DNA from 2 places in the Flavobacterium azooxidireducens genome. Region 1 is predicted to be linked to the other one. Evidence: riboswitches for the same ligand, from Rfam matches in the RefSeq annotation. Region 1 holds a riboswitch; the other holds the start of a gene.
What was found. A riboswitch is a leader RNA that binds a small molecule or an ion and turns the genes downstream of it on or off. The one in region 1 is predicted to bind S-adenosylmethionine.
Positions count from the first base shown of each region.

Region 1 (12,646 bases):
GACTTTATTAAAAGAATTCTCAACCACAGAAGCAGCATAATACAACTGAAATAGTTTGTATAGGTTTTGTTTGTTTGTTTAAAACTGTCTTTTTTCCACGTTTGAAAAAAGACAGTTTTTAAAAAAAAGCTAGAAAAGAAGTACTATGAAAAACTTAAAAAAAATAGATTTATTTAATTTCAATTTAGAAATTGGAAAAGTCAGACCTTATATTCCGTTGTATTTCGAAACGTTCGGACAACCCGTCGGTTCTGTTCCGGTAATTTTGGTTAATCACGCCTTAACCGGAAACTCTACCATCACTGGCGAAAACGGTTGGTGGAATGATTTAATCGGTGAAAATAAAACCATCAACACGAATCATTTCACCGTCATCGCTTTCAATATTCCCGGAAACGGATACGATAATGTCTTCGGAAATTTAATTTCAGATTACAAAGATTTTACCATTCGTGATATTGCAAGAATTTTTTGGGAAGGATTATTTCGTCTCAATATTGATGAACTTTTCACCGTGATCGGCGGAAGTTTAGGGGGAGCAATCGCTTGGGAAATGGCCGCTCAACATCCCACCAAAATTAAAAACCTAATTCCAATTGCAACCGATTGGAAAGCAACTGATTGGGTAATTTCGAACGTGCTCATTCAAGACAAAATTCTCAACAATTCTGATGATCCAATTGCCGATGCTCGTTTGCATGCGATGTTACTTTACCGAACACCACAATCCATTAATCAACGTTTTCAACGCAAACAAAACAACGTTTTTGAAGTTGAAAATTGGTTAATTAATCACGGTTCCAAACTAAAAAACCGCTTCCGATTATCATCATATAAACTGATGAATCATCTGCTAAAAACGAATGATATTACCAAAAACAGAAAAGATTTTGTAACAGTCGCAAGCCAAATTCAAGCCAACATTCATATCGTTTCTGTCGATACCGATTATTTTTTTATTGCCGAAGAAAATCGTGAAACTTATCAAAATCTAAAAAAAATAAAAGAAAATGTTTTCTATCACGAAATTCAATCCATTCACGGTCACGATGCTTTCTTAATCGAATTCAATCAATTAGCCACTTTTTTATCACCCATTTTCAACACTCAAAACACTCAAAAATATGTCAACGCTTAGAATAAATGTCATCCTCTTCGGAATCGGAAACGTAGGAAGCACGCTCATCAATCAAGTTTTAGAAAGCCAACAATTTTTTCTCGAAAAAAGAAATATTGATTTGCGATTTCCCATCATAACCAATTCAACCGTAGCATTCTTCGAAAAAGACGGCATCAAAAACCAATGGGAAAGCAATTTTCAATCAACCGCTTTTCCTTATTCCATCGAAGATATCGTCGATTATGTTCAAACCAATAACCTTGAAAATCTCATCGCCGTCGATGCCACTGCCAGCGAAGAGTTGATTAAATTTTACATTCCGCTCATTCAAAATGGATTCAGCATCGTAGCAGCCAACAAAAAAGCAAATACCTTGCATTCCGATTTCTACAAAGAATTACGTCGAAATCTTCAAAAATTCGACCAGTCTTTTTTATACGAAACCAATGTCGGTGCCGGTTTACCCGTCGTTCAAACCATCAATGAATTATACCTTTCCGGCGAAAAAATCACTAAAATCAGAGGCGTTTTTTCCGGTTCGTTAAGCTATATTTTCAATCGATTTGGAAACGAAAACACCGCTTTTTCATCTATTCTAAAAGAAGCCGAAAAATCCGGCTACACCGAACCCGATTCCAGAGAAGATCTTTCCGGAAACGATGTCGCCCGAAAATTACTCATCCTCGCCAGAGAAATCGGCATTCAAAAAGAGTTTTCAGACGTGCAAATTTCTTCCCTTTTATTACCCGATTTAAACGAGGAAAATACCAAAGCGGAATACGCTTCTAACAAACAATTGCTCGATAAACCCTACGAAATCGCCAAAATCACCCAATCCGAAAATCACGTGCTTCGTTACGTTGGCGAACTCGATGTAACCAGCCAAAAACTCGAAGTCAAACTCATTTCAACGCCAATAAATTCAGCACTCGGACAACTCAAAGGGGCCGATAATCTCATCGAAATCTACACAAAATCCTATGGCGAAATCCCAATCGTCATTCAAGGTGCCGGTGCCGGAAAACAAGTCACAGCCAGAGGAGTTTTAAACGATATTCTCAAAATTGCCGAAAAAATCAAGTTAAAAGAATCAGTTTTTAATTAATTTTAACCAATTAATTAATTGCCAAATTCATTATTCATTGAATATTTTTCTGTCAAATAACAAATTTCAATAAATAACAGAAAAATATTCTATAATCCCAAATTACTCATTATATTTGCCCCGTTCATACACATACTGATCGTTATCACGAAAGCCGGAGGGACTAGACCCTATGAAAGCTTAGCAACCCTGCAACTGTAGAAGGTGCTACATTCTATTCGCCGCGGCGAAAAAGATAACCCGTTTATTTCCTCTATTTTCCTGATAATTTTTTTAGTTAGAAGCTAATCCCGCTATTCGCTACAAGCTTTTTTGTCTTGTTGCTTTTTTCTAAGTCAAAAAAGGAGCTTCCTTTGGTCGCTCTTTTTTGCCAAGAAAAAATGCAACAATCCTGCAAAAGGCTTTCCACTTCTATCGGGGCTAGGCCTCAGTGCAACAAACAATATTGGCGAACTTTGCGAAAACCCTTTGCGAACTTTGCGGTTAAAAAAATTAAAATGTCAAAAATAGAAAAAGCCATACAAGAAAGAATCCTCGTCCTCGATGGAGCGATGGGAACAATGTTACAACGAAACAATTTCTCCGAAGAAGATTTTCGCGGAGAACGTTTCAAAAATTTCCCACATCCATTAAAAGGCAACAACGACTTACTCTCCATTACCCAACCCGAAGCCGTAAAAGCCGTTCACCGAGCCTATTTTCAAGCTGGTGCTGATATCGTAGAAACAAACACTTTTTCCGGAACCACCATCGGAATGGCCGATTATCATCTCGAAGATTTAGTGTACGAACTCAATTACCAATCCGCCAAAATCGCCCGCGAAGTTGCCGATGAATTCACCGATAAACCTCGTTTTGTTGCCGGTTCCATCGGACCAACCAACCGAACCGCATCAATGAGTCCCGACGTAAACGACCCCGGATTTCGAGCCGTTACGTTTGACGAATTACGCATCGCTTACAAACAACAAGTCGAAGCTCTGATAGACGGTGGTAGTGATGTTTTATTAGTAGAAACCATATTCGACACACTAAACGCAAAAGCTGCTCTTTTCGCCATCGAAGAAGTCAAAGAAGAACGAAACCTCGATATTCCGGTTATGGTTTCCGGAACAATCACAGATGCTTCCGGACGAACACTTTCCGGTCAAACCGTAGAAGCTTTTCTAATTTCCATTTCGCATATTCCATTGTTAAGCATCGGATTCAATTGTGCGTTAGGAGCAGACCAGCTAAAACCCTATTTGAAACGATTAGCACATAATACACAACTCAATATTTCAGCCCATCCCAATGCCGGATTACCCAATGCATTCGGACAATACGACCAAACACCGGAAGAAATGCAAGCGTTAATCCGTGAGTATTTGCAAGACAATTTAATCAATATTATTGGTGGTTGTTGTGGCACAACTCCGGAACACATCAAATTAATCGCCGAAGTAGCAAAAGAATTTAAACCACGCCCTAATCACCTGCAAGGTTTTCATAACCTTGTAGGTGTTAAATAAAATTATCAAACCTACAAGGTTTTCAAGACCTAGCAGGATTATAGAAAAACAAAAAAATGGCAGAAGCTGATTGTAAAAAATATTTAAAATTATCCGGTCTCGAACCGCTTATCATAACTCCTGAAACGAATTTCGTAAACGTCGGCGAACGAACAAACGTTACCGGTTCACGAAAATTTCTTCGTTTAATCAAAGAAGAAAAGTACGAAGAAGCTCTTGATATCGCTCGAAATCAAGTGGAAGGTGGAGCCCAAATCATCGACGTGAATATGGACGAAGGAATGTTGGACGGCGTATATGCGATGACCAAATTCCTAAACTTAATCGCCGCAGAACCCGATATCGCTCGAGTTCCGGTGATGATTGACAGTTCTAAATGGGAAATCATCGAAGCCGGATTAAAAGTCATTCAAGGAAAAGGTGTCGTCAATTCCATTTCGTTAAAAGAAGGAGAAGAAACCTTTATTCATCACGCCAAATTAATCAAACGATACGGTGCAGCTGTCATCGTGATGGCTTTTGACGAAAAAGGTCAAGCCGATAATTACGAAAGACGTATCGAAATTTGCAAAAGAAGCTACGATATTTTAGTGGATAAAGTAGGTTTTCCGGCAGAAGACATCATTTTCGACCCAAATATTTTCCCTGTAGCTACGGGAATGGAGGAGCATAAATTAAATGCTTTAGATTTTTTCAGAGCCACCAAATGGATTCGTGAAAATCTACCGCATGCCAATATTTCCGGGGGTGTAAGTAATGTTTCCTTTTCCTTTCGTGGAAACGACAAAGTACGTGAAGCGATGCATTCGGCTTTTCTTTATCATGCCATTCAACACGGAATGACGATGGGCATTGTGAATCCGGAAATGCTGGAGATTTATGATGAAATTGATGCAACATTATTAGAACACGTTGAAGATGTTTTATTAAACAGAAGAGAAGATGCCACTGAACGACTTTTGGAATTAGCCGAGAGTTATAAAGGGGATTTTAAAGTCAATGAAAAAGCGATTCAAGAATGGCGAAATGGCTCAGTTCAAGAACGATTAACCCATTCATTAGTCAAAGGAATTGATGAGTTCATCGAAATTGATGTTGAAGAAGCCAGAATAAATTCCACAAAAGCCATCGAAGTTATTGAAATTAATTTAATGGCTGGGATGAATGTTGTTGGTGATTTATTTGGTAGCGGAAAAATGTTTTTACCACAAGTAGTTAAGTCAGCTCGAGTAATGAAAAAAGCTGTGGCTTATTTACTTCCTTTCATCGAAGAAGAGAAAGATTCAACTGCTTCGTCATCTGCTGGAAAAGTGTTGATGGCAACCGTAAAAGGCGACGTGCACGACATTGGTAAAAATATTGTGGCAGTTGTTTTAGCTTGTAATAGTTTTGAAATCATTGATTTAGGCGTAATGGTTCCGCCGGAAAAAATCATCGAAGCGGCTATTCGTGAAAATGTTGACATCATTGGTTTAAGCGGATTAATCACACCATCGTTGGATGAAATGGTTTATTTGGCGAAAGAAATGGATAAGTTGAACATCAAAATTCCAATTATGATTGGTGGTGCAACGACTTCTCGTGCTCATACTGCCGTGAAAATAGCCCCTGAATATAAAGAAACCGTTGTTCACGTAAATGATGCTTCGCGAGCGGTTACTGTCGCTACAAATTTATTGCAAGCGGAAACAAAAACAGCCTACGCCAAAACGGTTCGAGAGGATTATGATCATCTTCGGGAAGGGTATTTGAATAGGAGTAGAGAAAAGAATTTCTTATCAATTACCGAAGCCAGAAAAAATAAATTACAACTGGATTGGAAAAATTACCATCCATCAAAACCCAATTTTATCGGAACAAAAACTATAGAAGTTGAATTATCCGAATTAGTTGATTTCATCGATTGGACACCGTTTTTTCAATCGTGGGAATTATTCGGAAAATATCCTGCCATTTTAACCGATGAAATTGTAGGTCAACAAGCTTCTGATTTATTTGAAGATGCTCAAAAGATGCTACAACAAATCGTAAACGAAAAATGGTTAACCGCCAAAGGAATTATGGGAATTTTTCCAGCGAATACTGAAAATGATGATGATATTACCCTTTATCCAACAACCGACAACCGACAACCGACAACTTTTATTTCCCTTCGTCAGCAATCCCAAAAAACTGCCGGAGCACCAAACATCGCTCTAGCCGATTTTATCGCTCCAAAAGAAAGCGGAATTCAAGATTACATCGGCTGTTTTTGTGTCACAACCGGATTTGGTGTAGATGAAAAAGCATCAGAATTTGAAAAACAATTGGACGATTATAATTCCATTTTAGTAAAAGCATTAGGCGATCGATTAGCGGAAGCTTTTGCAGAATATTTACACCTAAAAGTGCGAAAAGAAATTTGGGGCTACGCTTCCGATGAAAAATTATCTAATGAGGATTTAATCAAAGAAAATTACACCGGGATTCGTCCCGCTCCGGGTTATCCTGCTTGTCCGGATCATTTGGAAAAACCTACAATTTGGAAACTATTAAATGTAGAAGAAAAAATAGGTGTAAAATTGACTGAAAGTATGGCAATGTGGCCGGCATCTTCGGTTTCTGGATATTATTTTGCTCATCCGGAAAGCAAATATTTCGGATTAGGAAAAATCAAAAAAGATCAAGTAGAAGATTACGCAAAACGACGAAACATTAGTTTAGAAATGGCGATGAAATGGCTTTCGCCGAATATAGCAGATTAAAAACCGTTGTCTGTTGTCCGTTATCAGTTAACCGACAACCGACAACCGACAACCGAAATTATGAAAGTAACCCAACATATCGAAAACGCCAACGGCAAACCCTTATTCTCATTTGAGATTTTACCGCCATTAAAAGGTCAAAATATTCAATCTATTTTTGATTCGATTGATCCGTTGATGGAATTTAATCCGCCTTTTATTGATGTCACCTATCATCGGGAAGAATATGAATTCAAAGAATTACCAAGCGGATTATTACAAAAGAAAATTGTAAAAAAACGTCCGGGAACGGTGGGAATTTGTGCCGGAATTCAAAACAAGTACGATGTAGATGCCATTCCGCATATTTTGTGTGGAGGTTTTACCAAAGAAGATACTGAAAACTTATTAATCGATTTAGATTTTTTGGGAATTGATAATGTCGTGGCATTGCGTGGAGATGCCTTGAAAAACGAAATTTATTTCAGACCCGAAAAAGAAGGAAATGAATATGCTTCTGAATTGGTTACACAAATCCACAATTTGAACAAAGGAATTTATTTGGATGAAGATTTGCAAAATTCATCGTGTACTAATTTTTGCATTGGCGTGGCTGGTTATCCCGAAAAACATATGGAAGCTCCAAGTGTGGATAGTGATATTCATTTTTTAAAACAAAAAATTAAAAACGGAGCCGATTACATTATTACCCAAATGTTTTTTGACAATAAACGCTTTTTTGAATTTGAAAAAAAATGCAGAGCAGCCGGAATCACTGTGCCAATTATACCCGGATTGAAACCAATTGCGACCAAAAAACAGTTGAATTTAATTCCGCATCGATTCAAGGTAGATTTACCCGACGATTTGATTATGGCCGTAGTGAAAGCAAAAGATAACGAGGCCGTAAAACAAATCGGAATCGAATGGTGTATCGCTCAAAGTAAAGAATTAGTTGCAGCCGGAATTCCGGTTTTGCATTATTATTCGATGGGAAAAGCAGAAAACATAAAAGCAATTGCGAAGGAAATATTTTAAAATCAATTCTTTCATAATATTTTCTTACTAATTTTATTCTGTTATATTTGCCGGAATTACTTTTAGAATGAGGAAACTTTACTTTTTAACTTTGTTTTTTTCGACGATACTCTTTTCTCAGGAAAAAACAGAAACTACTGCTTTAGATGTTCAGTATTTCAGAGGTAATGTTATGCCTCATACCGATGATTTAGATTATTATCTGCAAGGTCATCCCGATGGTGTTTTGGTGAGTTTATACAAAAAAACATACGGTCATCAAGAGTGGGAAAGAGTCTTTAACTATCCGGATTATGGTGGTTATTTTATCTTTAAAGATTTTAAAAATGATATTTTAGGTAAAGTTTACGGTGTAGGAGCACATTATAATTTTTATTTTTTAAATCGTAAAGTTCAGTTTAAAATAGCACAAGGTGTGGCTTATACCTCAGATCCACATGATAAAGAAATCAATAGTAAAAACTATGCTTTTGGTTCTAAAATTGTAGCAAATACTAACTTTGCAGTAAATTATTCCACTCCGCTTTTTGATCGATTTGAATTAAAAGCAGGTTTATTATTCACACATTTTTCTAACGGAAGAATAAAAGCACCAAACAGCGGTGTGAATTCGTATGGTGTAAATCTTGGTGTTACCTATAATTTTGAAGAGCCTTTAGAAAGACAAATTGATACACTACCAAAAGTTAAAATTACAGAACCATTAAGATATAACTTCGTTTTAAGAACCGGAATCAGCGAAAGTCCAATTATTGGAAGCGGTCAAAAACCCTTTTTTCATCCAGCTTTTTATGTTGATAAAAGAATAAGTAGAAAAAGTGCTCTTCAATTAGGAGCAGAAGTTTTTTTTACCAATTCATATAAAGAATTTATAAAATATCAGTCGATTGCTTATCCTGAAGAAAATGTTACCGCAGATACAGATTACAAAAGAGCTGGGGTTTTTATAGGATATGAGCTTTTCATCAATAGAATTTCACTCGAAGCTCAGGTAGGTTACTATGTCTATCAACCCTACAAATCAGACATTCCTGTTTATGATAGGGTGGGTATGAAATATTATATCACGAAAAAAGTATTTACAGGATTATCAATTAAAACCCATATTTTCTTGGCTGAATCAATGGAATTTGTAATGGGTGTAAGATTTTAATAATATGAAAAAATTAATTTTAATAATCGTAATAGCTACTTTTTTTTACAATTGTGAAAAACCGGGAGATTGTATAAAGTCAACTGGTGAAATGGTTTCGAGAGAAGTGGAAGTAACTCCCTTTGAAACCGTTTTTGTTTATAGTGGAATTGAATTAGTCATCAAACAAGGACCGGAATATAAAGTAGAAATCAAATCAGGTGAAAATTTAATTGAGGATATTGAAGTAAAAGTTCAAAATAATACGCTCACTTTAAAAGATAAAACTACTTGCAATTGGGTTCGGGATTATGGACAAACAACGGTTTATGTTACTGCCCCGAGTTTGTCTGATATCCATTCTAAAACAGAGAAAGAAATTAGGTCTGATGGTGTTTTGACTTATCCAATCATTAGATTGAATTCTATGGATTTAACAGATGGTGCCGGGACCGGAGATTTTATTTTTGAAATTAACAACGGACAATTAGTAATAGCTAATAATAATGTTTCTCGTTTTTATATCTCCGGCAATACCCAAGAAGCTTTATTGAATTTTTACGATGGAAATGGTCGACTTGAAGCTCAAAATTTGAATATTAATGTAGCCAAAGTATATCACCGAGGCTCAAATGATATGTTTATTAGACCCATTCAAAGTGTGGAAGGCGATTTGTTTAGTACTGGGAATTTAATTTTATTAAACACTCCTCCATCGGTAAATTTAACCCAACACTACCAAGGAAGAGTAATTTACAACTAATTATTTCTTGGTTTTCTCTCTGAAAATAGCTTCCAAGTTTTTACTTTTCAAATGAATTTGAAGCGTTTTTAAACCTTTTTCATTCGCAAAATCAAACAATTTTGAACGCATATCTTCCGACGATAAAAAAGTGATTTCCCAAATTGAATCAGTTATTTTTTTAGCTGATTTAAAATTAGGTAAAGTAGTCAGCAATTCTTCTGAAACGGATTTATCAAATTCCACTTCAATCACTTGTTCTTGTTCATCAGACATTAGTTTGTCTAATTTTTTATCGGTTACAATTTTACCGTTGTTGATGATAATGACACGATCACAAATGGCTTCCACTTCCTGCATAATGTGTGTCGAAAGAAAAACAGTCTTGTCTTTTCCGATGTTTTTTATCAAATCTCTAATCTCTACCAACTGATTCGGATCTAATCCTGTCGTAGGTTCATCCAAAATTAAAACTTCCGGATTGTGCAGTAAAGCAGTAGCCAAACCAACTCGCTGACGATAACCTTTTGATAATTGTCCGATTTTTTTGTGACTTTCAGGCGTTAAACCAGTCAATTCAATCACTTCTTGAATTCTGTTTTTAGAAACTTTATAAACATCCGCATTAAAAGCCAAATATTCCCGAACATATAAATCTAAATACAACGGATTGTGTTCCGGTAAATAGCCAACAATTTTTTGAACCTCTTGATTGGCATCCGATACATCAAAATTATTCACCGAAGCACTTCCTTGATCAGCTGTTATATACGTAGTTAAAATTTTCATCAATGTTGATTTTCCGGCACCATTTGGACCTAAAAAACCAACAATTTCTCCTTTATTTACAGAAAATGAAATGTTGTCTAATGCTTTTTGAGCACCATACATTTTTGAAATATTTTTAACTTCGATAGACATACGTAAAGATTTAAAGCAAAAGTAAAGTTTTTAACTCATTTTTTTTCTAAAAAGTATTTTGATTTAAATATTTTACTATATTAGCATTTCAAAATCACAACAAAAAGATGATTTCACATAACACATATTATTTTACTAATTTCTTTTATTTTTTCTTTTGGAAAAAATCGGGATTGGTATTGAGTTATGTAAGGTAAATTTTTTAATTCAAAAACAATATAAATCCCGATTCCATGTGAGTCGGGATTTTTTTTTACAATCTCATGATAACAAAAATTGCAATTCAAGGCATCAAAGGTTCATTTCATCATCAGGTGGCAGAAAATTATTTTTCTGAATCGGTTGAGTTGGAAGAATGCATGTCGTTTGAAAAATTGGTAAAAAATGTGCTAAATGATAAGTCAAGTAAAGGAATTATGGCTTTAGAGAATTCTATCGCCGGTTCGATTATTCCAAATTACGCCTTAATCGATCATAATAATTTACATATTATAGGCGAATATTATCTCGACATTCATCACAATCTTTTGGCACTAAAAGGTCAAACAATTGAAGATATAAAAGAAGTGCAATCGCACCCGATGGCGTTGTTGCAATGTGCGGTTTTCTTTTCGAATTATCCTCACATCAAATTAATAGAAAGTAGCGATACCGCCGAAACAGCCAAACGCATTCAAGAGCAAAAGTTGCTTGGAGTTGCGGCAATTGCGAGTATAAAAGCAGCGGATTTATATGATTTGGATATTGTGGCAAAAGGAATTCATACCGTAAAAAACAATACCACTCGTTTTGTCATCGTAAAATCAGTCAATAAAGAAATTCCGAAAAACGAAATCAACAAAGCGTCATTAAAATTTGAATTGGAGGATAAACCCGGAAATTTAGCTATTGTGTTGAAAATGATTAGCGATTGCCAATTGAATATGACCAAAATTCAATCATTACCCATTATTGAAACACCATTTCAATATTCATTTTTTATAGATGTGGTTTTTGAAAATTACAAGAATTATGAAGAAGCAAAACGAAATTTAGAACAGATGACCAGACATTTTAAAGTATTAGGCGAATATAAAAATGCAAGACTATGATAACAACCGCAGATCGATTAAATTCGGTTCAGGAATATTATTTTTCCAAAAAGTTGCGGGAAGTGAATCAGATGCTTTCCGAAGGAAAACCAATCATTAATATGGGAATCGGAAGTCCGGATTTATTGCCACATTTTTCCGTGGTCAATGCAATTCAGAATTCAATGAACGATAAAAAAGCTCACGAATACCAAAGTTATCAGGGTTTACCCGAACTTCGAAAAGCGATGACCACATTCTATCAAAATCAATTTAATGTTTCGATGGATTTTGCTTCAGAAGTTTTACCGTTGATGGGCTCGAAAGAAGGAATTATGCACGTTTCGATGGCATTTTTGAATAAATCAGATGAGGTTTTAATTCCAAATCCGGGCTATCCAACGTATGCATCCGTAACCGAATTAGTTCAGGCAAAACCCGTTTTTTATGACTTGATTGAAGAGAATAATTGGCTTCCCGATTTTGAAGCTCTTGAAAAATTAGATTTATCAAAAGTCAAAATTATGTGGGTTTGCTATCCGCATATGCCAACCGGAGCCAATGCCACAAAGGAAGTTTTCGAAAAATTAATTGCTTTCGGAAAAAAGCATCACATTTTGATTGTCAATGATAATCCGTATAGTTTTGTTTTGAATAGAAATCCAATGTCGATTTTTCAAGTGGAAGGAGCAAAAGAAATTGCGTTAGAACTTAATTCGCTCAGCAAATCGTTCAATATGTCAGGATGGCGAGTGGGAATGATTTTAGGAAATAAAACTTTTCTGGAAGCCGTCTTAAAAGTCAAAAGTAATATGGACAGCGGTATGTTTTATGGAATTCAAAAAGGTGCGATTGAAGCATTAAGTTTAGATAAAAATTGGTTTGAAAGTCAAAATGAAGTGTATTCCAAACGGAGAAATTTACTTTTTAAATTAGTTGAAAAATTAGGTTGTTCGTATGATGAAAAAAGTGTTGGATTATTCATTTGGGCGAAACTTCCAAAAGATATCGCTTCATCCGAAGGATTTATAGATGAAATTTTAATTGAAAAGAATATTTTCATCACACCCGGAACAATTTTCGGTAGTAATGGTGAAGGATACATTCGGTTTTCGTTGTGCATCGAAGAAGAAAAAATTAAAGAAGCTTTAGCACGATTTTAGTATGAAAGTATATATAATTGGTTTAGGATTAATTGGCGGTTCAATGGCTTTGGACATTCAAAGATTGTATGAAAACGCCGTGATTATCGGAATTGATTCAAATGAAAATCATCTTAACGAA
Region 1 is NZ_CP096205.1:2,157,034-2,169,679, forward strand. Features, by position in the region: gene M0M57_RS09400 (OsmC family protein) at 1-40, shown strand, start outside; gene M0M57_RS09405 (alpha/beta fold hydrolase) at 146-1,138, shown strand; gene M0M57_RS09410 (homoserine dehydrogenase family protein) at 1,125-2,225, shown strand; SAM riboswitch class I at 2,365-2,467, shown strand; gene M0M57_RS09415 (homocysteine S-methyltransferase family protein) at 2,723-3,736, shown strand; gene metH (methionine synthase) at 3,793-6,480, shown strand; gene metF (methylenetetrahydrofolate reductase [NAD(P)H]) at 6,541-7,497, shown strand; gene M0M57_RS09430 (acyloxyacyl hydrolase) at 7,565-8,650, shown strand; gene M0M57_RS09435 (head GIN domain-containing protein) at 8,655-9,392, shown strand; gene gldA (gliding motility-associated ABC transporter ATP-binding subunit GldA) at 9,393-10,292, opposite strand; gene M0M57_RS09445 (prephenate dehydratase) at 10,556-11,383, shown strand; gene M0M57_RS09450 (pyridoxal phosphate-dependent aminotransferase) at 11,380-12,525, shown strand; gene M0M57_RS09455 (prephenate dehydrogenase) at 12,527-12,646, shown strand, end outside.

Region 2 (12,646 bases), 1.4 Mb from region 1:
TCCGGCAAAAGATATTTTAAATATTAAAGTGAAAAGTGAAATTGATGTAAAATCAGTTTCCATTTACAACACACTCGGACAAATTATAATGACAACCATTCATGCTGAAAATGGTGAAATAAACGTTTCAAACTTACAATCAGGAAGTTATTTTATAAAAGTGTTTACAGATAAAGGTAGCTCAACAGCAAAATTTATTAAACTATAAAAACACATTTTCTATACCAAAAAGCTCTACTTCGATAGAGCTTTTTTTATCTCATAACTTTTCTTTATTTTTATAAAAAACTTGTATCATGTCAAACATCGATTTAATCATAGAAGAACGCAGCCGCGACATCGGCGATTTTTTAGTGGGCAGAATTCTCCCTTTTCGTAAAAAGAGAATGGTCGGACCGTTTATTTTTATCGACCACATGGGGCCAACAGAGTTAGGCCCTGAAAAATATATGGATGTTGATCAGCATCCACACATCGGTCTGGCAACATTGACTTTTTTGTTAGAAGGAGCCGTTATGCACGAAGATAGCTTAGGAACGAAAGTCAAAATCCAACCCGGATCAGTCAATTGGATGGTTGCCGGAAGCGGCGTTACGCACACCGAACGAACGCCTCAAGAACTCAGAAACGGAAACATTTTCACCATGCACGGCTATCAAATTTGGGTCGCACTTCCCAAAGAAAAAGAATTTATGCAGCCCGAATTCCATCATTTTGATGCGAACGAACTACCGCAATGGCAGGAGGGAAGTGCCGAATTTAAACTCGTTGCCGGAACCGCTTTCGGAAAAAATTCTCCCGTTCCCGTATTTTCAGATATGTTCATGGTGGAAATTAAAACCGAGGAAGAATACCAACTTCAAATTAACGGACAAGTGCGTGGCGAAATCGGAATTTGCATCGTAGAAGGATCCATTCAAGCTTGTGATAACCATGTAGAAAAAGGAAATATGCTAGTTTCCAAAGCAGAAGATGCGTGTTCGCTCACCATCCATCCCAACTCGCACATTATTCTTTTTGGCGGTCAACCGTTTGAGCAAGAACGTCAAATTTTTTGGAATTTTGTGGCATCCGATCCATCAACCATCGAAAAAGCAAAAGAAAATTGGAGAAATAAAACGTTTCCCATGGTGCAAAATGATGAAACCTATGTTCCTTTACCAGAAGGATTTTAAAACATATAAATTAAATGAACAACAATCAACTTATCCAAAAGGTTTTTGATTTACAAAAAAGCAATACCTTAAACTATCAAATTGATAAATTGTTAAATTCCAGTAATTTAACAGAAGAAGAAATAATCCACATCAAAGAAGAAGCCAATAAGTTATACGCTCAATACAAAAGAGAGTTCATTATCAAAAGAAACAGAATTGTGTTTTTTTCTGCTGCAGCAGTAACCGTGGTAACACTTTTAGTTTTCTTTATTCTACTTCCAAAACAAAATATTGTTACAAACGTTGGAATTCTTTCCATTTTTGGAACATTACTTTTATGTTTAGGAATGTATTGTATGTTTGTTTTTTATAATTCATGGAAACCTGAAAATATAGACGTAAACCCTTCGTTAGATTTCGATTTAGGAAACTTCTTTTCCTTTTTCGGATTATTAGCAGCTATTCCGGCTGTAATTTTTTATTTTTTAATCTCTTGGTTAATTGAAAGTGGAGCCGAAAAAAGACTACTAGAAACCAAAGTAGAAACAAAAGCAATAGTGGTAAACGGAAATTATTATGAAGGAGGCGGAATCAGACGAAGACGACCCGATGAAGCAGAAATAACCGTAAAATTTAGAACAAAAGAGAATAAAGTCATCAGTAGAACAATCGAAATTCCATCCTATCAATTTAATCACTTTTACAAAGGACAACAGATTGACATTATATATTCAAGTGAAAACACAAACAACATCAAACTTCTCAATTCTAAAGAAAGTATAAAACAAGTTTATAAAACAGAAGAACGAGATGTCTTTTTTAAAGATTTATTCACTTTTTTAGAATTGTCAGACAAACAAATTCAAGAAAAATTAAGTACAATGTCTGTAGGATGGAGTTACAACGTTGAGCTAGAATGTTGGGTTAATCCCAGTAGAGAATGCTACATAAAAAGAGCGGGGAAAAGTATTTTCTACATTCCAAAACGAGATTTTATCATGTTTATGGATAATGATATTAGAAAAAATTCATTCAAACGAACACTTGAGAATCAAGACTCGCTTTTAGCTCGCTATGAAAATGAAAAATATTTAATCGAAAAATTATCAACCAGACAAGGAAATACCGTAACTGTATTTTACTCTGTAAGTAAAAACGAAAACTCAAGTTCAGAAGCAAAATAAACATTTCTTTAACCTTAACTATTTTTTTAATTCATTCATTTCATTTAATTTTGCCGCCGTTATCACGAATCTTTTCAAAGATAGCAACCTGCAACAACAAGCAAGGTGCTAAAACGATAAGCCAATTTCTGTTGGAAAAAATGTTGTCATTTCAATGCCATTTTTAGACAAGTAAGCAATGGATTCGTTAAACAATAACGTAAAAAATTGCTCTATGAATCAAACTCAAAACAAAGGAAATGCTTTAGCCTTACTTCCTTTAGGCGTATTTATTTTTACTTTTCTCGGTAGCGGAATCGTTCTTAATGATTTTTATGCTCTACCTTCTCCAATTGCTGTTATACTCGGAATTATAGCAGCTTTTTTGTTGTTCAAACTTTCTTCGGAAGAAAAAATTCAAGCCTTAATCAAAGGTTGTGGCGATTCAAAAATCATCACCATGTGTCTAATTTATCTTTTGGCTGGTGCATTTGCCACTGTAACCAAAACAATGGGTGGCGTAGATTCGGTGGTAAATTTCGGAATCCAAAACATCAATTCGGCTTATTTTCCTTTAGGAATTTTTCTGATTGCAGCTTTTTTATCCACAGCCACAGGAACATCGGTTGGAGCAATTGTTGCTCTTGGACCAATCGCCATTTCATTAGCCGATAAATCAGGTTCTTCGTTGCCGCTTATTGGAGGAGCGTTGTTGGGTGGAGCAATGCTGGGCGACAATCTTTCACTCATTTCAGACACCACTATTGCCGCAACACAATCGCTCGGATGTAAGATGAAAGACAAATTCAAAGTCAATTTATTCATTGCATTGCCGGCCGCATTTGTCACGGTTTTACTCTTGCTTTTTTTAGGATATGGTACAACTGAAGTAAGCTTACAACAAGAAGGTTATCAACTCATTACTATCATTCCTTATCTCTTAGTAATCGTTTTGGCTTTACTCGGAATCAATGTTTTTTCCACTCTTGTAATCGGAATAATTACAGCGGGAATAATCGGATTTTATCAAGGCGATTTTACACTTTTATCCTTCTCTCAAACCATTTATAAAGGCTTTACAAGCATGACCGATATTTTTTTGCTCTCCATGCTCACGGGTGGATTGGCAGCCATGGTTGATAAAGCAGGGGGAATTGCATTTATTCTCCATCAAATTAAAAAGCGAATAAAATCTAAACGTTCGGCTCAAATGGGAATAGGAACCTTGGTTGGATTGGTTAACGTTGCCATTGCAAACAACACCGTTTCCATCGTTGTAACGGGCGGAATTGCCAAAGAAATTAACGATGAATACGAACTAAGTGCTAAAAAAACAGCAACTATTTTAGACATTTTTTCCTGTATTTTTCAAGGACTATTGCCTTACGGAGCACAAGTTTTACTCATCCTTAGTTTTGCCGGAGGAGCTTTAACTTGGACAGACTTATTGTTCAATGCTTGGTATTATTTGTTCTTGTTCCTGTTCACAATCTTGGCAATCTACAGCAAATATTGGGATAAATTAATTTTGAAATACACAGCGTAAACGAAAATTCATTAAATTCGAATAAAAAACAGAAATAAACTAAAACTCAATTTTAATTTTCTTTTAACAACAAAACACCAAATACCAGTAATATTCTGCCAATAGAATTACTTATATTTGTCGTTCAAATCAAACAAAACAAACAAACATAGCATGAAATTATTAGAAGGAAAAGTAGCCATCATCACCGGAGCCAGTCGCGGAATTGGTAGCGGAATCGCTAAAGTTTTTGCTCAACACGGAGCAAATGTGGCATTTACATACAGTTCGTCTGCCGAATCAGCTTTGGTTTTAGAAAACGAACTAAACGCTTTAGGAATCAAAGCCAAAGGATACAAATCAAACGCAGCCGATTTTAACGAAGCTCAAAAATTAGCCGACGATGTGTTGGCAGAATTTGGCACCATCGATATTTTAATCAACAATGCCGGAATCACAAAAGACAACCTTTTAATGAGAATGTCCGAAGAAGATTTCGATAAAGTCATCGAAATCAACCTAAAATCGGTTTTCAATATGACCAAAGCCGTTCAGAAAATTATGTTGAAAAACCGCAAAGGTTCTATCGTTAATATGAGTTCTGTGGTGGGTGTAAAAGGAAACGCCGGTCAAGCCAACTATGCCGCTTCAAAAGCCGGAATGATTGGTTTTACTAAGTCAATTGCCCTAGAATTAGGTTCGCGAAACATCCGTTGCAACGCCATCGCACCAGGCTTCATCGAAACCGAAATGACCGGAAAATTAAACGAAGAGGTCGTGCAAGGCTGGAGAGATTCCATCCCATTAAAACGTGGTGGAACACCGGAAGACGTTGCCAATGCCTGTCTTTTCTTAGCCTCAGATTTGAGTGCCTACGTAACCGGACAAGTGATGAATGTTGATGGGGGAATGTTGACGTAGTCAGTTTTCAGTCGCAGTTTCCAGTCGCAGTCACAGTTTTCAGTCACAGTTTTCACACACAGTTTGTCAATTCGCAAGACGACGAAGTCGAAATAGAATTCTCCTGCGAAGCAGGCTAGAAAACAGAAAACAGACAACCGATAACCGACAACAGAAAACTGATAAGAAGCTATTCCCGCTGTCCGTTACAAGTTTTTTAAGAAAAATTAAGTTTTGCAAGCCACCCAAAGAGCTTCCGTTGGTCGCTTTTGTTCGGCAGCAAAACTAAAAATTTTCCTTAAAAAAGCTTTCCACTACCATCGGGGCTAAAAAAAGTACTATATTAGTAAATATTAATTTTAAACTAAAAGTTATGCTAAATAAGATTATTACAAGTTTATTTTTGATTTTTGGAATAACATCTTTTTATGCTCAAGAAGTTGAAATAAAAGATGGGAAAGTATTTGTAGATTCAAAATCAATCCTGAAATATGAGAAGATTAATGTTCATCAACATTCTTTTTTTTCGTTAGATTCTGATGAAGAAATTATTTTTTATAAGTATGATGAAAATGCTACTAGGGGATATTCAGATGACGATTATTTCATTTTAAATTTTTTAACTCTAAAAAAGAAAGTAGAATCTAAAAATGTTAGGCTAATTTTTTCTGGAATTGGAATGAATTCAAGAAAAAATATGGAAAAACTTATTGGTCTTTTGATTAAAGAGAAAGTATTAGATACCGAGGGAAAACTAAATCCTGAAAAAGTGGAAATTTTCTATGAAAAATATAATGAAGATATAACAATGAGAACAGTTCGTTATTAATGTTTAAATTAATTATAAGCATAACAAAATGACCACAACCACCGTCCTTTTACTTTTACTTTCAGTAATACTGGCCGGAGGAGTATCATTTTTTCAATATTTCTATAAAGCCAAAACCAGTTCAAAAATCAATTGGTTCTTGGCTTTTTTGCGTTTCATTGCCATTTTCGGATTGTTGGTTTTATTAATCAACCCAATTCTCACCCGAAAATCATTTGAAACCATCAAAATTCCGTTACCAATTATTGTCGATAATTCGTCATCAATTACTGAATTAAACTCCAACGAATCAGCGTTAGAAGTTTATAAAAAACTGACTTCCAATTCCGCTTTACAAGAAAAATACGAAGTACAATCCTATCAATTTTCAAGCGAATTGGAATCTGCGGAGACTTATGATTTCAAAGGAACACAAACACGAATCGATGGAGTAGGAAAAGGGCTGAAAAGCATCCACAAAAGTGTCAATCATCCCACCGTGATCATTACCGACGGAAATCAAACGCAAGGAAGCGATTACATATATTCTTTTGACGAAAATAAATCAGTTTACCCAATTGTTTTGGGCGACACGACTTCAGTTCTGGATTTAAAAATTAGTCAACTCAACGTCAACAAATACGCTTTTCTCAAAAATAAATTTCCGGTTGAGGTTTTTGTCAATTATTCCGGGAATAAAAATGTGAATGCCACTTTTTCCATTTCGCAAGGAAATTCGATTTTAAGCAAACAAAATGTAAGCTTTTCTAACAGCCAAAAATCACAATTAATCACCGTTTTATTGCCCGCCGAAAAAGTAGGAGTACAAGTTTTTAAAGCAACGATTGCTTCATCAGAACCGGAAAAAAACACGTACAACAACACCAAGAATTTTGCCGTAGAAATCATCGATCAAAAGTCTGAAATTGCGATTGTTTCTTCTATCAATCATCCCGATATCGGAGCGTTAAAACGTGCCATTGAAACTAATCAACAACGTAAAGTAACGATTGTTAAACCAAATCAAATCAATTCATTACAAGATTTTAATGTATTGATTTTATACCAACCAACTTCCGAATTCAAATCAGTTTTCGAAAAAAATAATCTAGCCAATTTAAACACTTGGATTGTCACCGGATTGCATACTGATTTCACTTTTTTAAACCAACAACAAACTACGTTTGAATTCAAAATGAGTGGTCAACAAGAAGATTATTTGTCTACTTTTTCTTCGCAATTCAACCTTTTTGCAATCGACAATATTGGTTTTGAAAATTTTCCTCCGTTGCAAAATCCGTTTGGAACAATTACGTCAAAATCGAACTATGATAAATTAATTGGAGCCAGAATTCGTAACGTCGAACTCGATTCTCCGTTATTAGCTTATACTGAAAACCAAGGAAAACGATCCGCTTTTTTATTAGGTGAAAATATTTGGAAATGGCGTTTACAAAGCCACATCGATCAACAAAGTTTTGAAAAATTTGATGTGTTTATCGATAAAACAATTCAGTTTTTGTCGTCAAACAATGCACGAAAATCATTGGTTGTAACGCACGAAAATTTCTATAACTCAGGCGATGCTATCGAAATTAATGCTCAGTATTTCAATAAAAACTATGAGTTTGACGACAATGCTCGTTTATCCATAACGGTAAAAAACAAAGCAACCAATCAAACAAAATCGTATGATTTACTAAAATCAACTAATTCGTATAAAGTAAACTTAGACGGACTCTCTGCCGGAAATTATTCGTTTACCGTAACCGAAAACAATTCAAAAACGTCCTATTCAGGCTTTTTTGAAGTGTTAGATTTTGATATTGAAAAACAATTTGTTAATCCGGACTATGCTAAACTAAACCAATTGGCTACTCAAACTAACGGAAAAACATTTCTGGCTACTCAAATAGATGAATTAATTGCATCTTTATTGGCGAACGAAAACTACAAACCCATCCAAAAAGAAATAGTCAAAAAAACACCAATTATCGATTGGGTTTGGTTACTTATTATTATTTCTCTTGCTTTGGTTTCAGAATGGTTTATTAGAAAGTATAACGGTTTACTATAACTTAAGATTTACTTAATTGAATTCCTCTCACTAATAATGTGATTCCATTTGCGTTAATTTTACATCAAAATAAAGCAAATGAAAAGTTACATTTCTATCGTATTCCTTTTTACAGTGAGTTTTTTTTATGCTCAAAACTGGCAAACCAATTTTGAAGAAGCACAATCTCTTGCTATCAAGGAAAACAAAAATATTGTATTGGTTTTTTCCGGTTCCGATTGGTGTGCTCCTTGTATGAAATTAGAAAAAAACATTTGGATGTCAGCTGAATTTAAAGTTGAAGCTGAAAAAAACTGGGTGACATATAAAGCCGATTTTCCAAAGAAAAAAGCCAATCAATTGGCTCCTGAAATAACAGAGCAAAATAAAGTATTAGCCGAAAAATACAACAAAGGTGGAAGTTTTCCTTTGGTAGTTTTGTTGGATAAAAATGGAAAAGTGCTTGGAATGACCGGATTCAAAAATGTATCACCTGCCGAATACATAGCGATGATTAAAAAATTCGAAAAGTAAATGAAATCGATTCTTTTATATTGTAGTCTTTTCTTTTTGTGGAATTCTTCCGCACAAATTGTTCACACTAAAAAGACATTTATGCTTGGCAGTCCTTTTGAAATGACTGTAGTTGCAACAGATACCGTTCAAGGTAATCAATATATTAACCAAGCTATTGATGAAGTTAAACGCATTGAAAACTTAATTTCCGATTGGATTCCAACTACACAAATTTCAAAAGTTAATCAAAGTGCCGGAATTGCTCCGGTAAAAGTGGATAAAGAAGTTTTTGAATTGATTGAAAGAGCCATTAAAATCTCAAAATTAACTAACGGAGCTTTTGATATTTCCTATGCTTCCATGGATAAAATTTGGAAGTTCGACGGAAGCATGAAAGAAATGCCAACCGAAGAAGCCATCAAAAATTCAGTTGCTAAAGTAGGTTATCAAAATATTATCCTAAACGAAAAAGAATCTACAATTTTTCTAAAAAATAAAGGAATGAAACTCGGTCTAGGCGGCATTGGTCAAGGTTATATTGCCGATAAAGTCAAAGCTTTATTAATCGAAAACAATTGTAAATCAGGAATTGTCAACGTCTCCGGTGACATCTTTGCTTGGGGAAAACAACCTGATGGAAAACCGTGGACAGTAGCCATCGTGAATCCAATGAATAAAAATAAAGTGTTTGCAACTTTCCCTTTGGAAGACAGTGCTGTAGAAACTTCCGGTAATTATGAAAAATTTGTCACTTTCAACGGAAAGAGATATTCACATATTATAGATCCAAGAACAGGTTATCCTGCCACCGGAATTGTTAGTGTATCGGTTTTTGCAAAAACCACAGAACTCGCCGATGCACTGGCTACCGGAATTTTCGTTCTCGGCATTGAGGTCGGACTCGATTTAGTAAATCAAATCAATGGAATTGAATGCATTATTGTTGATGATAAAGGTGTGGTGCATACCTCTAAAAATATTGACATGAAGAAATTTGACAAGCAATAATTAGAGAGAAAAAAACATTAAAATTTTATAAATCTGTGTCATCTGTGTTCTAAAAATTAGTAAAATGAAAAATATAACAATTCTTGCCCTAATTCTCTTCGCAATTCAATCCTGTAACTCCGTAAAAGAATACGAAAAAGAAAAAATCAATGATCCTGATATGAAATTAGCCGCTCGTTCCTCCGAACGTTTTGAAACCAATTTTCAAGTCTATCGCGAAGCAGCAGCCGGAGCCAATGGTGGCAAAACAGGTGGTGGTTGTGGTTGTAACTAATTACTCAAATTAACAATGAAAAATTATTTTCTTTTACTCTTTCTTTGTTCTTTTTCGCTTTTTGGACAAGAACAAGATTCTACGCTCGTATTCAAAAAACGTGTGCTCGAATCGGTTGAAGTCGATTTTTTAATGAGTTATTATAAACAAGACGGAATTCATTCAGCGGTTTCCGGTGGAAATGGGATGGAGGAATTAACCGATATTACACCAACTATTGTTGTTGCCGTTCCACTAAACGACGACGATGTTTTAACAGTAGATATGGGGATTTCTGCCTATTCATCGGCTTCTTCAGGAAATATCAATCCGTTTGATAGTGCAACACCAAGTCCGTGGCAAGCTAGTTCGGGTGCTTCTGCTCAGGATGTTTTAACTACGTTGGTTGTGAATTACAGTCATAGTTCTAATGATCGAAATACGATTTGGAATGCACATATTTCCGGATCAGTAGAATATGACTATTCTTCCATTGGTTTTGGTGGCGGTTTAACAAAATTATTTAACGATAAAAATACTGAAGTGGGAATTGCTGCCAATGTTTATTTAGATACCTGGAAGCCCATTTATCCCAAAGAATTACAAGATTTTGCTGATAATGGAAATACTTTGAATGGTGGAATTTTTGATGATTTTACGATCACAGGAAATACCAATTACAACCCAACCAATTTTGTTTTTCAACCGGAAAAAAATAGAAATTCTTTTGCTCTTTCTTTCAGCTTTTCGCAAGTGCTGAATAAGAAAACACAATTATCCTTTTTTGCAGATATTTTACATCAACAAGGCTTACTTTCAACACCGTATCAACGCGTTTACTTTGCTGATGTGAGTGATTCGTTTATTAATGAATTTCAGTTAGCAGATGATATAGAACGATTACCGGATAGTCGATTTAAATTGCCAATTGGTGCTCGTTTGAATTATTACATCAATGAAAAAATTGTTTTCAGAACGTATTATCGTTTTTATATGGATAATTGGGGAATTAGTTCGCACACGGCAAGTATCGAATTGCCGTATAAAATAACAGATCGTTTTACTGTTTTTCCGATGTATCGTTTTTATACGCAATCTGAATCGAAGTATTTTGCTCCAAACGAACAGCATCTTTCAACAGAAAAATATTATACTTCCGATTATGATTTATCAACATTTGATGCTCATCAATACGGATTTGGAGTGAATTATACCGATATTTTCACCACTTCTAAAATCTGGAAATTTGGCATAAAAAATATCGATTTCAGATATAATCATTATTCTAGAAGTGATGGGTTAGAGGCAAATATTGTATCTTTCGGAATTAAATTTGTATTGGACAAATGAAACTTTTAGTCGTTGAAGATGAAATAGGAATTGCCAATTTTCTAAAACAAGGTTTAGAAGAAGAAGGCTATGAAGTTTTGGTTGCCAATGACGGTCAATCAGGATTAGAAATGGCAATTAGCCATAAACCCGATTTAATTTTATTAGATTGGATGTTGCCTAAACTCTCTGGGTTAAAAGTTTGTGAATCCTTTAGAAAAAACAATACCGCAACGCCAATTATTTTTTTAACAGCCAAAGATACTGTTCAAGAAACCATCGAAGGATTGAAAGCCGGAGCCAATGATTACATCAAAAAGCCTTTTAGTTTTGAAGAATTGTTAGAACGAATAAAAATTCATTTTAGAACCACCAAGGAAGTTGATGTTTTGACCTTAGGAAAGATTAAAATTATCCAATCAAAACACCAGGTTTTTTCAGAAAATAATGAAATTTCATTGACGCAAAGAGAATACGAACTTTTGATATATTTAATCAAAAACAAAGGAAAAGTATGCACTCGAAATCAAATTATTGAAGATGTTTGGGATATTCATTTTGAATATGATACCGGCGTAATTGATGTGTTTATGAATGCTATCAGGAAAAAACTCAATCTTTCTAAAGAAGATGAAAGTATTAAAACCATTCGAGGTGTTGGTTATATTGCTAATGATTAAGGTAGTTACAATTTATGCTTAAATTCTCTTTTAGAAATAGAATTGCTTTTTACTATATTATTAGCACTGCTTTGCTGATAACCATAGTTTTTTTAGTAATTTATCAAATGGTGAGTTTAAGTGTTTACAACCATATAAACGATGATATTCAAAATGAAGTTGAAAAACATTTACAAGAAATTGAAATAGATCATAACAACACTTATCTCATTCAAGTAGATGAATGGCGTGAAAGAGAACACAATACAGTGGATGTTAACCCTGTATTTGTTCAATTTTTTGATAGCAACAACGAACTAATTGATAAATCACCCAATTTAAAAAAACTCAATTTAAAGCTTTATCCTGAAGATAGAAAAAACGAATTCATTGATACCTATTTAAACAAAAAACCTATTCGTCAGATTCAGGTTCCGCTTTATGATAATCAAAAAGTTATTGGTCATCTCGTGGTAGCTATGTCGTTGGATGATGCCATTATGGTTTTGTCGAATTTGCGAAACATTCTATTTATTTCATTGCCGATTATTTTGATAAGTTTATTTCTTATCGCTCGATTTATTGTAGGAAGAAGCATCAAACCAATAAAAACGATTATTGAAACTTCAAAGCAAATTAGTCGCGAAAACCTAAGTTCGCGAATAGATTTACCACAAAATAAAGATGAATTATTCGTACTTTCAAAAACAATCAATGACTTGTTAGACCGAATTGAAAATGCCGTAGAACGAGAAAAACAATTCACATCTGATGCTTCTCATGAATTACGAACTCCATTGGCAATTATTAAAGGAACTCTTGAGGTTTTAGTGCGTAAACCTCGAAATCAATCGGAATATGAAGAAAAAATCAATTACAGCATCAAAGAAGTGGACCGATTAAATCAATTAGTTGACGAATTATTGTTATTGGCTCGTTTTGAAAATCAAAAACAAAATACTAAAAAAGAACCTGTTTTTCTCAACGCATTGATTTTAGATGTATTAGCTCGATTTTCGCAAAAAATAAATGATAAGAATATTAAAATTGAAAATTCATTTGCAGATGATTATACCATTGATTCTGATAATTATTTGGTTTCTATCATCATCAGTAATCTAGTATCCAATGCCATTAAATATTCCAATTCAAATGGAAAAATTTCTATTACTTTATCGAAAGAAAACAATCAAATTATTTGTAAAATTCAAGACAACGGAATTGGTATTTCTTCCGAAGAATTGAACAAAATAGGAAATCGTTTTTATCGTT
Region 2 is NZ_CP096205.1:3,550,259-3,562,904, reverse strand. Features, by position in the region: gene M0M57_RS15405 (DUF7619 domain-containing protein) at 1-208, shown strand, start outside; gene M0M57_RS15400 (pirin family protein) at 297-1,175, shown strand; gene M0M57_RS15395 (hypothetical protein) at 1,190-2,341, shown strand; SAM-I-IV-variant riboswitch at 2,396-2,492, shown strand; gene M0M57_RS15390 (Na+/H+ antiporter NhaC family protein) at 2,556-3,866, shown strand; gene fabG (3-oxoacyl-[acyl-carrier-protein] reductase) at 4,020-4,766, shown strand; gene M0M57_RS15380 (hypothetical protein) at 5,119-5,574, shown strand; gene M0M57_RS15375 (hypothetical protein) at 5,603-7,630, shown strand; gene M0M57_RS15370 (thioredoxin family protein) at 7,709-8,143, shown strand; gene M0M57_RS15365 (FAD:protein FMN transferase) at 8,144-9,133, shown strand; gene M0M57_RS15360 (DUF4266 domain-containing protein) at 9,198-9,407, shown strand; gene M0M57_RS15355 (DUF3570 domain-containing protein) at 9,423-10,736, shown strand; gene M0M57_RS15350 (response regulator transcription factor) at 10,733-11,395, shown strand; gene M0M57_RS15345 (sensor histidine kinase) at 11,410-12,646, shown strand, end outside.
Region 2: linked by a shared signal. The riboswitch ahead of M0M57_RS15390 (Na+/H+ antiporter NhaC family protein) and the one ahead of M0M57_RS09415 (homocysteine S-methyltransferase family protein) in region 1 are both predicted to bind S-adenosylmethionine.